Regions from separate parts of the Mucilaginibacter sp. GW822-FHT03E02 genome, predicted to be linked through region 1. Evidence: riboswitches for the same ligand, from Rfam matches in the RefSeq annotation. Region 1 holds a riboswitch; the other holds the start of a gene.
The links. A riboswitch is a leader RNA that binds a small molecule or an ion and turns the genes downstream of it on or off. The one in region 1 is predicted to bind cobalamin.

Region 1 (7,315 bases):
GGCTTATCTCCTTCCCTACTATTCGCTCAAGGCGCGCCTGGGTGCAGGCTATCACCGTTCCAAATCCGAGGCTTAAAAATTCATTGATCAGTTCGCTGGTGTCACGTTTCCATAATGGATAAATACCGGTAAGGCCAACTTCGCTCAACCTTGCATCACGATAGTCTTTCAAGTCCTGCAAAAATATATCGCCGAAAATAGAGTGCGTTATCCCCTCGCTTTTGAAATAAGCCAGGTGGTAATGCATAACCTCGTCATACTCCTTCATGCCCGGCATTTCGGGCAGCCGGATCTGGTATAGTGGTATACCAATACTTTCGGCCTGTTTTATCAACAGCTCTGTGCGTACGCCGTGCATCGAGATCCTGTCGGCAGCGTCATTAACAGTTGTTACCAGGTACCTGATGTCAAGGTCAGGATTTTGCAGGCAATGGTACAAAGCCAACGCGCTGTCTTTACCGCCGCTCCAGTTAAAAATACACTTCTTCATTTTAATTATTGAATTATTGATTTAGTGAATTATTGATTTGGCAGATTGGTGAAGTAGCATTTACAGGATGTATATATGTTATTGATCATTTAACAATTCATTTACCAGGGCCACCACCCCTACTGTTGCTTTTTCCTGGATCTTGATAACCGGGCCACGTACATTGATATCGGGTATTTTAGGGTCGATAACATACCGGGGTACATCGCGGTTTACATAGCCAATCAATCCGGCGGCCGGGTATACGGCTAATGAGGAACCGATCAGCATAAAAATCTCCGCACGGCCACAAATTCTTGCGGCGGTTTCAATCATGGGTACAGCCTCGCCAAACCAGACCACGTGGGCGCGTAACGGCGATCCTAACTCACATACTTCGTCCATCCCAAGCTCCCACCCCTCAATGGGGTAAGTAAGTTCAGGATTAACACTCGATTGCGAACGGGTGATGATGCCGTGCAGGTGTACAACGTTGGTAGAGCCTGCCCTTTCATGCAGGTCATCTATATTTTGGGTAATAATGGTTACGTCGTATTTCTCTTCCAGTTTGGCCAGGGCATAGTGTGCGGCATTAGGCTTCGCATCCATCACATTTTTACGTCGTTCGTTATAAAACTGCTGTACAAGGGCCGGGTTACGCTGCCACGCTTCGGGCGTTGCCACATCCTCTATATTGTATCCCTCCCAAAGGCCATCACTGTCTCTGAAGGTCTTTAAACCGCTCTCAGCGCTTATCCCTGCTCCTGTTAATACTACTAACTTTTTCATAAAGTAAATATTTGTTCATAAAAAAAGCGACCTGCATAATGGCAGATCGCTTTTCAATTTTATCAATTTAAATTAAAGTACCAATTGTTTTTGTGTGCGTAAAAAAGTGTACTTGGTTTTAGCCAGCTCAAAGCCGCCAAATAGTAGCAAGCCAAACACCAGATTGCCAAATACCATATTCTTCTCGAATGGTACCGCTGCCACCAGCGATTTGCCATAGCCTGCTAATGTATTAGGGTAAAGCTTCAGTTCGGTATAAAACCAGGGCATATCTGTAACTAACCAATGGATAAGTACAACACCAATAGCTGCGATTAACACATTGGCAAAGTTTACCTTTTTAATTAGCGTGCCGGCCAGCACCATAACGGCATAGCTGATGTAAACACCAATGATACCATCGTAAATTATTGAAAACTTTGAAGTATAGAGGTAATTAATCACCACATCTGTACATAAAAGCGTAAGCAATACAATTACATACCCCTTCCATTTATCAACAAAGTAAACGCCGCCAAATAAAGCTATTGCCCCTACCGGGTTAAAGTTGCTCAGCTCTTTATATCTAAAAGCTAATAATCTGAATGCTGCGGCAACAATGATCATTAAAACAAGGATAATGTTACGGCTTATGGTATCTTTTTTATTCATGATTTTATTTATGATGTAAAATTACTCATTATAAGTACAAATAAAAATAGCCGGTGTTAAGTCAACAGTACTAAGTCGTAAGTCCAAAGTCGAATTTTTCTTTTTTGGCTTAGAACTTAAGACTTCGGGCTAAAGACTATCTGTCAATTTATCGTTGATATCTCTTCCCTTATTTGTTAACAAGAATTACTTTACCCGGATTAATACCCGTGGTTATAGCATATTCCTTTTTGCCTGTTTTGTCAAAAGCATACAAAGTTCCGTTTGATGCATAATCTTTTGCATCGGTAACAAATACTTCGCCTGTTGTTGGGTCGGCCGCTATCGTGTATGGTGTAGTTATTACGGTGCCATCGGTAATAAAGTTGGCTTGTACCGCAGTTTGTGTTTTGGCATTGTAAACGGCAATTTTATTATCGGCTGTTAAATAGTAAACAAAATCGCCAGATACTGTGATTGGAATAATATAGCCTACCGAAATTACCGGGGCCGTTTTTACCACATCAGTTTTACTGTCAATAATAGTTAAACCACCGGCAATTTTATCATAATCGCCTAATGATACCACGTAAACATTATTGTAAGCATCCGTAGCCATGCTTACAGGATTCGCGGTTACCGTTATCTTTTTTGTCTCGGTTAAAGTACCCAGGTCAATTACCGAAACCGTGTTGTCAAAAACGCCGGTTGATGATAAACCGCCTGAGTTAGCCACATACAATTTTCCATTGGATACCACTAATTGCTCGGGATTGCGGCCAACAGTAATGTACTTGCTGATGGTTAATGAAGCCGTATCCATTACTGCTACTGTGCCATCATACGAGGTAATAAAGGCATTGCTCTTGTAAAAAGCGATGCTCCTTGGCTGGCGGGCACGCGCTTTATTTTTTAATGTGGTGTTTACAATACTGTCCTGTTTAATTAGTTTGCCGGTTTTAGCGTTCACAACATCAACTACGCTTGATACATTAACAACTATGTACATTTTTGAGCCATATATCTGGGCATCGTTACCTGTATCGCCCAGCGGACTGCCATTAACGCTGCTATAAAAATCGGCAGTAAGTAGTTTAGTAGTGTAGTTATAAAAAGTTAAGCTACTGTTATTGCTGGCGAAACCGCCCTGGTTAAGGATATATAAACCAGCCCTTTCGGCTGTTGGGGTATCGGTTGTTGGAACGATCTTGTCTTTATGGCATGATGAAAGCAGGGCCATCATCGTTGAAGCAATAAATAAATAATTGAGTTTGGTTTGTTTCATAATATTGATTGTTAGATAGTTATTTGAATGGAAAACCTGACCGACCGGCCGGGCATCGGATAGCTTTGCACAACGGCGTAGCTTTTTGCAAAAAGATTATTAACTTCTGCTGATGCAACAACAGCTTTCTTTTTTAATAAAAAGTGATAAACAACAGATGCATCGCTGATGGCGTATCCTGCCAGGTAATCAGATGCCAGGTTATCGTTGGTGTAATATCGTGATGATGAAATCACCTGGTTGTAATAAACCCCTAAATGGCCGCGATCAACACCTGCATTAAGTGAAACTGTGTTTTTAGGCGTATAAGGCAACTGATTAAGATAAACAGAAGATGTAGGGTCGGTTACATTTAGTGCCTGCTGGTACGAATAATTTACAGCCACTGATGCCTTCCAGCCTTCAGCAGGTTTAGCCTGTGTTTTTAAGCCTACATCCAATCCTTTAATGTCAACCTTCCCAAAATTCTGGATCGACCGGTTGAAGGCGTCCTTAGGGATAAATACAATCTTGTTATCCACATGATTATAATAGGCATCGGCTGTTAAAGTGATGTAATTAAAAAAGCCGCTTAATGCCTTGCCATACGTGGCGCCCAGATCAAACTGTTTGGTATACTCTGGTTTTAACGTAGGGTTCCCGATGGCGCTGTAATAAAGTTCATCAAACGTGGGGTTGCGAAAAATATACTTGTAAAAGGCCCGTATCTGGATATTTGAGGCTTTTAAGGGCTGAAAGGTAGCCTCAACCGTGGGCGAATAAACATTCTTGGCCGGGGCCGCGGCACCGTTTTTAACAGTTTCGGTAATATGGGTATTCAGCAAACTTCCCTGCAACTGGAATTTACCGATGCGCAGGTTACTGGCCAATACATTTAATAATGTCAACCTTGTTGGATAACTAAAATTGGCCAGGTTGGCATCAAGGTTGTTGACCGAAAGATCAGTAGCATAGGATACTTCCCATGAGGTTGTCAGATGATAAGCCAAAGCCGCCGAACCATAATATTCATGTTGCGTAAAGCGCTGGTCTAAACGTCCTTCATTGTTAAAATAATCAGGATCGAGGTAACGGAGATAGGTTTTTGAAACCTTCGCGTTTAATAAAAGATGTAAAGAATTGTGCCACTGACGTTCATAGCCGCTTTGCAAAAAAAAGTCCTGGTTCCAAAGCCGTGTTGCCGATATGGTGGGATTGTAAAGCACCACAGCGCCGGGAATGCCCCGTTCAGCATGATAATAGTTTACGTGTAAATTAAATTTGTTACTATCTGTTTTGGCCCAGTATAAAGCGCCATCTACCTGTTGGGCACCTATGTCATCGTTGCTACGGGTATGTACAGAATCGGCCCCTACAGCGCTGGTTTTATAGTTATACCGGCCATTAGCATGCTCGGTATAACCATTTACGATAAACGACCAGTTATTATTAACACGTTGTTGCCATTGGAGATATGGGTTTACTAAGCCAAAGGAACCTGCCTTAACGCCCGCTGTTAACTGGTAAGGTTTATCCGCATTAAGATTGGGTTTTACCGTTTTTATAGCCAGTACACTTGATGACGCAAACGAGCGTGCAGGCATACAAATACCAGGGGGCTGGCCAATGTAAAGTGAAATTTCCTGTACGTTGTTCAGGTTTAGCTTACTAAGGTCAACCTGGCCGTTCTCGGCATCGTTAATTTGTACGCCATCATACAAAACCGCGGTGTGGTTGGCGCTCAGGCCGCGTACCGAGACTGTTTTTAAGCCCCCAACCCCGCCGTAATCCTTCAGTATAACACCGGCGAAATTACGGATTGCATCGGCAACGTTAAATGCGCTATAACGTTCAAAATCGCCGGCCGAAACCTGCTGTGTTGGTGTGATGGTTTGAATTTTGGGTATAGCAGACGAAGAAACCGTAACCTCTTTGATTTTTTTTGCGGTATCTGTTTGAGCGGATACGCTATTGGAAGCAACGACCTGCAGCAAAAAAAATGCTGCCGCTAAAACCGGTAAGGGTAAATGCTTATGAAAACAAAGTAAGTTTTTTTTCATGTTGTTGCGCGCAAAAACGTCACAGCACACGAGGAACAATAGTTTGAAATGAAAATACGCCAATAAACAAGAGCATTCACATCCAAGCTTCAATCCCCGAAAGCTGTGAATCGCATTATCGCTCTGGCAGGTCTTCTGACTTACTCCCCTTTCGTCCTGTCTTCCCTGAGCTAAGCGCAAGTGACTTTAATAGAATGGACTATGGTTATGGAGCTTACAGCTGCGGGACAGTTCCGGATTTACACCGTATTCCCTTTTAATCCTTTATGATATACTATAAAGGAACCTAAAGCGCTGTAAAGGTAGGTTATGTACGGCAGATACGCAAGTTGTTTAAAATGCCCAATGACGGTTTAAAGCCGTCCGTTTAGCCGTCCCCATTCGTTTTTGTATGGCATTACCATAATTTTTGTGGATTTTTGGATCCAAGATCATGCGCTATTTTTTTCATATTGGTTATCACGGCACACAGTACAGCGGCTGGCAAAAACATGCCGGCGTTGCAAGTGTACAAGCCGTTTTTGAAACAGCTTTAAGCCAAATTTTAAAAACGCCCATAACTGTTAACGGCTGTGGCCGTACCGACGCGCAGGTACATGCCAGCCAATTTTTTTTTCATATCGATTTAGCAAAGGAATGGAATTTCGATCTCCTTTTCCGCCTCAATAAAATACTGCCGGATGATATCGCGGTATTTGATATCATCCCGATGCAGGGCCTGCCCCACGCCCGGTTTGATGCCGTGCAGCGCTCCTATGATTATTTTATTCATACCTATAAGGACCCGTTTCTAAGTGCTTTTAGCGCCTTATATCCTGAAACCAACCTCAATATTGATGAAATGAAAAAGGCGGCGGCGCTGCTACCGCTTTATAACGATTACCGGGCCTTTTGTAAAATGCCCGACAGAATTGACCATACCATTTGTAACGTGAGCTCGGCAAACCTTTTTGTTAGCAGCAATGGTGACAGGCTCCGGTTTAGCATATCGGCTAACCGGTTTTTAAGCAAAATGATCAGGATCATTATTGGCCGCCTGTTGGAAATTGGCCGGGGCGAAATGAGTGTTGACGAATTTGAAAGTCACCTCATCAGTAAACAAACGCCCAAAATCATCATCCCAGCCTATCCCCAGGGATTATACCTGTCAAAAGTAACGTATCCTTATCTTGATATCCCCGCCAAACCAACGTTTACCGGCCTGCTCCAAAAGGATGAAAACACTGTTTGGCAATCAATTTAAAAACCACAAGTGATACCTGTCTCACATCTCAAATCTCACATCTCAAATCTATTCATGAATATGAATGTTAATTTAGGTAAATTCGCCCTCTTAAATACTTAATAAAGTTCTCAGATGGTGTGGTTTGAAAAATTGAAGCTGAAAAAACAGCTGGTTCGGTCGGTAAATGAAGCTGGTTTTACAAACCCTAAAGAACTGCAATTAAAAACACTTTCGAGAATTGTAGGCGGCCAGGATATTATCGCCATTGGTTACGAAGGCAGTGGCAAAACTACCACTTATGTACTGGGTGTTTTAAATCGCTTTAATTATGCCCCCGAAGGCGTTCCGCGTGTGTTGATCCTTGTGCCCGATAAAGAGGATGTATTTGGCGTGATTGAACAATTTGACCGGTTGAACAAAAACAAATCAATAAAAATTGTTGGCTTGTATGTGGCCCCGGGTATTGAAGCCCAGATGGACGCATTGGCCGATGGTGCCGATATAGTAGTTGCTACTCCTGATAGGGCACGAGCCATTTACCTGAAGCTTGCCCTTAACCTTAACAAGGTTGATATGTTTGTGGTTGATGATGCCGATGAAATGATAAAAAGAGGCTTGCAACTACCCGTTGTAGAACTGGCGAATAGCATTGGCAAAAGTCAGAAACTGGTATTTACCGAAGTAATGCATAGCAAACTGCAAAAAATGCTTGATCCTTTTATGAAGGACCCTGCTATTGTAGAAGTAGAAGCATTGGCAGAACAACCGTTAGAGACACATCCGCAATTTTTATATAACGTACCCAACTTCGGCACTAAATTAAACCTGCTCAATTTGTTTATGTACGATGAAGAGCTATTTACCAAAACCGTAGTTTT
Region 2 (7,315 bases), 1.2 Mb from region 1:
CTGCTTTTATGCCTGCATATTAACACCGCTGCCGCCCAGTTGCGCACCCCACGGTTTGATGATGCTATCATGATAGATTTACAGGAACACCGCAGCCCTGCGCAAACCTGCTTTTTCCTGTTCATGAGCAATAACTTGGAATATGGCAATATTGGCGTACCTGCGGGCTTGCTGGTTGGCGGTATCATCGGTAATAATAAGGAGATGCGGCAAAATGCCCTGTACGTCGCCAGCAGCACGGCCATTTCTGCCGGGTTAACCCAACTGATCAAAGTGCTGGTAAAGCGGCCGCGGCCATTTGTACAAAACATCCACATTACACCTGTTTACCGCCCCGGAAGCTATTCTTTTCCATCGGGGCATAGCTCATCATCATTTGCCACAGCAACTGCTTTATCGGCCGCTTATCCCAAATGGTATGTAATAGTTCCCGCGTATTTATGGGCAGGCTCAACCGCGTATTCCAGGATGTACCTGGGGGTACATTACCCTACAGATGTAGCAACGGGTGCAGGACTGGGAGCTGCGAGCGCTTTGCCGATGTTGTTTTTGAAAAAGTAGTGTTTTAGGCTATTTTTAATTTAATCATCCGTCATTACAAGATATTTGTTATTTTAGGATAAAATATTACTGAATCTTATCATGACATTCTCTTTAGCAAAACTAAAACCTGCTTATTTATTCTTGTTTTTTTTATCACTGGTTATCGTAAGCTGTTCAAAAAAAGGATCGGACCCAACGCCACCTGTTGATAACACTCCAAAAGTTACAGCGCTAAGCGTAACAACTGGTATATATAATACCGAAGTAATTATAACTGGCAATAACTTTAGTACCGCGGCAGCAAACAATCAAGTATTTTTCAATGGCAAAGCAGCAACTATAACTGCTGCAACGGCAACAAAGCTTACCGTAAAAGTTCCTTTAGCTGCAGGTACGGGCCCGGTAAGTGTGAAGGTTAGTGGTAGCGCCGAGGTTACCGGCCCCACTTTTACTTATCAGCAATCATGGGTGGTAAGCACTTTTGCGGGCACCGGCGCAAAAAGTTATAAAGACGGCACCAGAACGACAGCCGAATTTAATTTCCCAACGGGACTGGCTTTCGACGGATCGGGAAACTTATTTGTTTCTGAAGAAGGAAACGATGATATCAGGAAGATCACACCGGATGGACTTGTCAGTACAATTGCCGGCAACCGAACTCAGGGCAATGATAATGGAAACGGAGCATCTGCAAGTTTTTGGAACCCTGCTGGATTAGCAATTGACAACACTGGGAATATTTTTGTGGCAGACTATGCCAACAACCTGATAAGAAAAATAGATCCGTTAAATAATGTGACGACTTTCGCCGGCCAAAGAGGTATCGGCTTTAGTAATGGACAAGGCACAGCGGCAAGCTTTGATGGCCCAACAGATATTAAAATCGATGCTTCGGGTTCTCTTTATGTTTCAGACTTCACCAACGAAGCAATCAGGAAAATAACTGTAAATGGTCTTGTAAGTACCTTTGTAAGTATAAAATCACCTGTTGGCAGTAATGTTTTTAATTTTCCATTTGGTATTACCTTTGACAAAGACAATAATTTATATGCAACCACCTACAGTTTTAAAGTTCAAAAAATAACTCCGGGTGGTGTTGTTTCCGTTTTTGCAGGTAGCGGCATTAGAGGAACCAATGACGGAGCAGCTGGCAGTGCAAGCTTTTACGAAATGTTTTTACTGGCAAGTGATAAAGACGGATATATATACGTAACAGACAGTAACTTAATTCGGAAAATTACGCCATCAGGTCAGGTAACTACGCTTGCCGGAATTGAAACTACCGTTGGATCAACTGACGGCCCTGCAAGTATTGCGACATTTAATCACCCGACCGGAATAGCAGTAGATAAATCCGGAAATGTTTTTGTGGCCGATACTCAAAATAACGTAATCCGGAAAATTGCATTTGAATAATCCCTAATATTATCGCATCAAAACATCACAAAATGCCCGGCAACAACCGGGCATTTTTATCATATAGGCGCTATGTAATTAAAGCTGGGCAGGAGCCTATTTAAAATTTCAAGTTCCAACCCACGAATTCAAAAATCATCTGCACATCTGTAATCTGAAATCTGCACATCAAAAATCTGCACATTTTTTCCCATCTTTGTCCCCAATAAAGTTCTTTACTTTTTTTCTGCAGAGTGGTTCCCGGTGTTTAAAACACAGGGATTAATAAGGAACCGTGTGTAAATCACGGGCTGTCGCGCAACTGTAAGTAACACAAAAAGGTTGTTGCCTTTAACAAAGTCCATTGTTCGCCCCCGCGCGAATGAGAAGGACGGCAACAATGTTATAAGCCAGGATACTTGCCCCTATGTAAAAGACAATGCTTTCGCGCAATGAAGCAGTAGTCGAAGAAAAAAGAATGACCTGCATGGTAGTTACGTGCCTGTATGTTACGCTTTTGTCTTTTATTACCATTTACTCCGAAAGCATACCGAAAACCGTAAGGAGCATTAAGTCAACTTAATGTTTAACCAAAAACGTTTTAGCGTATGCTCAAAAACAATCTCGGGTACCCACGTGTAGGTGCCCACCGTGAACTCAAAAAAGCCAGTGAACAGTACTGGGCCGGTAAAATTAGCCGTGAAGACCTGTTTGCCGCCGCAAGGCAAATTCGCCTGCAAAACTGGCAAACCCAGGTTGATGCCGGTATCGATCTGATCCCCTGTAACGATTTCAGCTTTTACGACCAGGTATTGGATACCTCGCTCATGCTGGGCAACATCCCCGAACGTTACACACCCGTATTAACTCAAAACAAGTCCAATACCGAAATCGACCTGTATTTTGCCATGGCCCGCGGCTATCAAAAGGATGGACTGGACGTTACAGCCATGGAAATGACCAAATGGTTTGATACCAACTACCACTACATTGTGCCGGAGTTTGTACAAAACCAGCAATTTAAACTGTTTAGCGAAAAGATTTTTGACGAGTTTATACTGGCCAAACAACATACCGGCAGCATACCAAAACCCGTATTGATTGGCCCGGTAACCTACCTTTTATTAGGCAAAGAAAAACAACCCGGTTTTGATAAGATAGACCTGATCAAAAAACTGGTGCCCGTTTACGTCGAGGTGTTAAAAAGATTAGCAAGTTATGGCGCTGTTTGGGTACAACTTGATGAGCCCTTCCTGTCGCTTGACCTTACCGACAAAGAAAAGGCAGCTTATGCTTACGCCTATATGGAAATAAGCAAACAATGCCCCGGTATAAAAGTATTGCTTACTACCTATTTCGAAAGCCTGCACGAAAACACCGAACTGGCCGTAACCTTGCCGGTAAGCGCCATTCATGTAGATCTTGTTCGCGCTCCCGATCAGTTGTACAAAGTACTCACCGTATTGCCCGATAGCCTGAGTTTATCATTAGGTGTAGTTGATGGCCGTAACATCTGGAAAAACGATTACGTACGCTCGTTAACCCACGTAAAAAAAGCTATTGCCGTATTGGGCACCGATAGGGTGATGATAGCCCCAAGCTGCTCGTTGCTGCATACGCCGTTCGATCTGGAGCTGGAAACCGCCATCATCCCCGAGATAAAAAACTGGATGGCTTTTGCCAAACAGAAACTGAACGAAATAAGCGAGCTGGCGCAGATCATCGGCGGCAATAACGAATTGCTACAAAATAACCTGCGTGCCCTTACCAGCCGCAACCTTTCAAAACTCATTCATAAGCAGGACATTAAACAACGCGTGGCAGCCATTACCGATGCCGATGCGCAGCGAGAAAGCGGATTCATTACCCGCCAAAAAATCCAGCAGCAACGCTTTAAATTACCACTGTACCCTACAACTACCATAGGATCGTTCCCGCAAACTGATGATATCCGCTCGTTAAGAGCAAGGCTTAAAAAAGGAGAGCTAACCGAAGCTCAATATGATGCCGAGATAGAAAAAGCCACCATTGACGCCATCCGCTGGCAGGAAGAGATAGGCCTGGACGTGTTAGTACACGGCGAATTTGAACGTAACGATATGGTTGAATACTTTGGCGAACGTTTGGATGGTTTCCTGTTCACCAAAAATGGCTGGGTGCAAAGCTACGGTAGCCGCTGTGTTAAGCCACCGGTTATTTATGGCGATGTAAGCCGCCCGGCGGATATGACGGTAAGGTGGAGCAGCTTCGCGCAGCAAAACACCGATAGACTGATGAAAGGCATGCTAACCGGCCCGGTAACTATACTGCAATGGTCGTTTGTTCGGGATGATCAGCCGCGGTCCGAAACTACCAACCAGATAGCGTTGGCCATCCGCGATGAAGTTGTGGCCCTGGAGGCAGCCGGCATTAAAGTAATCCAGATTGATGAGCCTGCTATTCGTGAAGGTTTACCATTGCGTAAAAAAGACTGGCAAAATTACCTGAACTGGGCGGTAAAAGCATTCCGTATTTCGGCCAGCGGCGTTCGCGACGAAACACAGATCCATACGCACATGTGCTACAGCGAGTTTAACGACATTATTGGCAACATTGCCGATATGGACGCCGACGTGATCACCATTGAAACATCGCGCTCGCAAATGGAGCTGTTAGCTGCCTTCGCCGATTTTAAATATCCAAACGAAATTGGCCCCGGTGTTTATGATATCCATTCGCCGCGCGTACCCACCGTTGATGAAATGGTAAGCCTGCTGGAAAAGGCATCTGAATTACTCCCGGCCGGCAATTTATGGGTTAATCCCGACTGCGGATTGAAGACCCGTAAATGGCCGGAAACCCAGGTGGCGCTCATAAATATGGTGGCCGCTGCGAAACATCTTCGTCAGTTAGTTGTAGAAACAATAGCATCCTGACGGGTAAAAACAGGCAATTTGCGTATACTTGCCTGTTTTTTCAGATTTTTGGCATTTTATGAGATTAAAAAGTAACGCGGTTATTACAGGGGTTGGGGGTTTTGTTCCGGATAATATATTAAGTAACAGTGATTTAGAGAAGATGGTTGACACAAACAGCGATTGGATTGTATCACGTACAGGAATTAAGGAAAGAAGGATTTTAACCGACCCTACACTTGCCACCTCAGATATGGCCGTTGCTGCTGTGAAAAATTTGTTAGAAAATACAGGTGTTTCCGCAGAAGAAATTGATTGCCTTATTATAGCTACGTCTACCCCCGATCACCTGCTTTTATCAACCGCCAGCATCGTGTGCGATAAGGTTGGTTTAAGCAACGCCTGGGCTACCGATGTTAACGCTGCCTGCAGTGGTTTTTTATATGCATACACGCTTGGTGCAAGCCTGGTGGAAAGCAACCGCTACAAAAAAGTAATTGTAATTGGCGCCGACCAAAACAGCGCTATCATTAATTATAAAGACCGTAATACCTGTATCCTTTTTGGCGATGGCGCCGGCGCTGTTTTACTGGAGCCTACCACCGAGGATATAGGTTTAATTGACAGCGTTTTTAAAACAGATGGCCATGGCCGCGAATACCTGCTGGTACCTGGTGGTGGTTCAAAAATTCCGGCTACTGTTGATTCTGTTGAGGCGAATCAGCATTACATTCGCCAGGAAGGCAGAATTGTTTTTAAAGCAGCTATTAAAGGCATGACAGAAACCTGTACCGAGGTATTAAAACGCAACGATATGACGATAGATGATGTAAACTGGCTGATACCTCACCAGGCCAATTACCGCATTATCCATGCCGTTGGCGAAAACCTGGGCTTACCCGAAGATCGTGTTAAGGTAAATATCGACAGATATGGCAACACCACAGCTGCCACCATACCACTTTGCCTTTGGGATTTCCAGAACGATTTCAAACACAACGACAACGTTATTTTTACCGCCTTTGGCGCCGGCTTTTCATGGGGCGCAACCCTGTTAAAATGGGGCACCTTGAGGAAAGCGTAAGCAGCCCCACCCAACCCTCCCCGGAAGGGAGGGCTTTATAAATTTTACACACATTTAATTCAAGTCTCCCCTACCGGGGGAGATTTAGAGGGGGCTAAATGACCATCGAAAAAAGAATAAAAGCATCCGAAACGCGCATTTTTAAAACCGTGTTCCCTAATAATACCAACCATTACGATACGCTGTTTGGCGGCTCGGCTATGGCCATGATGGATGAGGTAGCGTTTATAACCGCCACCCGTTTCACCCGAAAAAGAATGGTTACTGTATCATCCGACAGGATTGATTTTAATAAACCGATCCCGGCGGGTACCATTATCGAACTGGTAGGCTCGGTATCACACATTGGCAATACCAGTATGAAAGTTTTGGTCGAGATTTTCATAGAAGAGATGTACTCTTTTGTACGCGAAAAGGCCATTACCGGTACATTTACCTTTGTGGCTATCGACGAGCATAAACACCCGGTAAAGGTTGTGGATTAACGTAATTAAAATCTCTGCTTTAACTAAAACGCCTATATTTATACCCGTTAGTAAAAATCAACACAGGTTATATTCTGGCAATGGGCACAAACAACACCAATAAAAGACGAGACTTTATCAGGAAAATTGGCTTAGGTGCAATTGGCACCCTGGCCACGCCTTATGTGTTTGCATCTCCTCAAAAAACTGTTAAAGCGGACGTTTCACCCAAAACCATCCTCTTCCAGGGCGATTCCATAACCGACGGCGGGCGATCATACGATAAAGATTGGAACCATATTATGGGCCAAAGTTTCCCGTACCTGGTAGCAGGCAGGCTTTGGTTTGATCATCCCGACCAGCAAATGATGTTTTTAAACCGTGGCATTAGTGGTCATACCGTGCGCGACCTGCAGGTGCGCTGGCAAAAGGATACTTTAGATTTGAAGCCCGACATCCTGAATATTCTGATTGGTGTAAACGATGTACACCATGTAATCCACAATAACAATCCCACAACGGTTGATCAGTTCAGGGACGATTATGATGCCCTGCTTAATCAAACTAAAACCGCGCTCCCCGATATAAAATTGTTGATTTGCGAACCATTTATTTTGCCGATTGGCCAGGTAAATGCTGATTTAAAACGCTGGCAGGACGAATTAACGCCGCGACAATTAGTGGCTAAACAACTGGCGCAAAAATACAATGCCGTTTTTATACCGCTGCAGGCCATATTTAATGCGGCACTCAAAAAAGCGCCAGCCGAATTCTGGATCTGGGATGGAGTGCACCCTATGCCGGCAGGGCACGAATTGATAGCCCGTGAATGGATTAAGGCAGCAAAAAAGAATTACGGTTTCCCGGCTTAGTTAAACTGCAAACAGTTGCCCCATATCCTTAAAAGCCTTAAACTCCAATGCGTTTCCGGATGG

Region 2: it holds a riboswitch for cobalamin, as region 1 does, so the genes downstream of both, metE (5-methyltetrahydropteroyltriglutamate--homocysteine S-methyltransferase) here and AC1RM2_RS27275 (TonB-dependent receptor plug domain-containing protein) in region 1, are expected to answer to the same signal.

Annotation. Positions count from the first base shown of each region.
Region 1 covers NZ_JBXANJ010000002.1:34,906-42,220, forward strand. Annotated here, with positions in the region: gene AC1RM2_RS27255 (Dph6-related ATP pyrophosphatase) at 1-490, opposite strand, end outside; gene AC1RM2_RS27260 (SIR2 family NAD-dependent protein deacylase) at 569-1,258, opposite strand; gene AC1RM2_RS27265 (DUF6580 family putative transport protein) at 1,331-1,909, opposite strand; gene AC1RM2_RS27270 (YncE family protein) at 2,079-3,173, opposite strand; gene AC1RM2_RS27275 (TonB-dependent receptor plug domain-containing protein) at 3,185-5,212, opposite strand; cobalamin riboswitch at 5,322-5,517, opposite strand; gene AC1RM2_RS27280 (tRNA pseudouridine synthase A) at 5,646-6,455, shown strand; gene AC1RM2_RS27285 (DEAD/DEAH box helicase) at 6,570-7,315, shown strand, end outside.
Region 2 covers NZ_JBXANJ010000002.1:1,238,122-1,245,436, forward strand. Annotated here, with positions in the region: gene AC1RM2_RS31825 (phosphatase PAP2 family protein) at 1-561, shown strand, start outside; gene AC1RM2_RS31830 (IPT/TIG domain-containing protein) at 643-1,959, shown strand; cobalamin riboswitch at 2,177-2,379, shown strand; gene metE (5-methyltetrahydropteroyltriglutamate--homocysteine S-methyltransferase) at 2,547-4,853, shown strand; gene AC1RM2_RS31840 (beta-ketoacyl-ACP synthase III) at 4,912-5,916, shown strand; gene AC1RM2_RS31845 (acyl-CoA thioesterase) at 6,015-6,401, shown strand; gene AC1RM2_RS31850 (SGNH/GDSL hydrolase family protein) at 6,482-7,252, shown strand; gene AC1RM2_RS31855 (VOC family protein) at 7,253-7,315, opposite strand, start outside.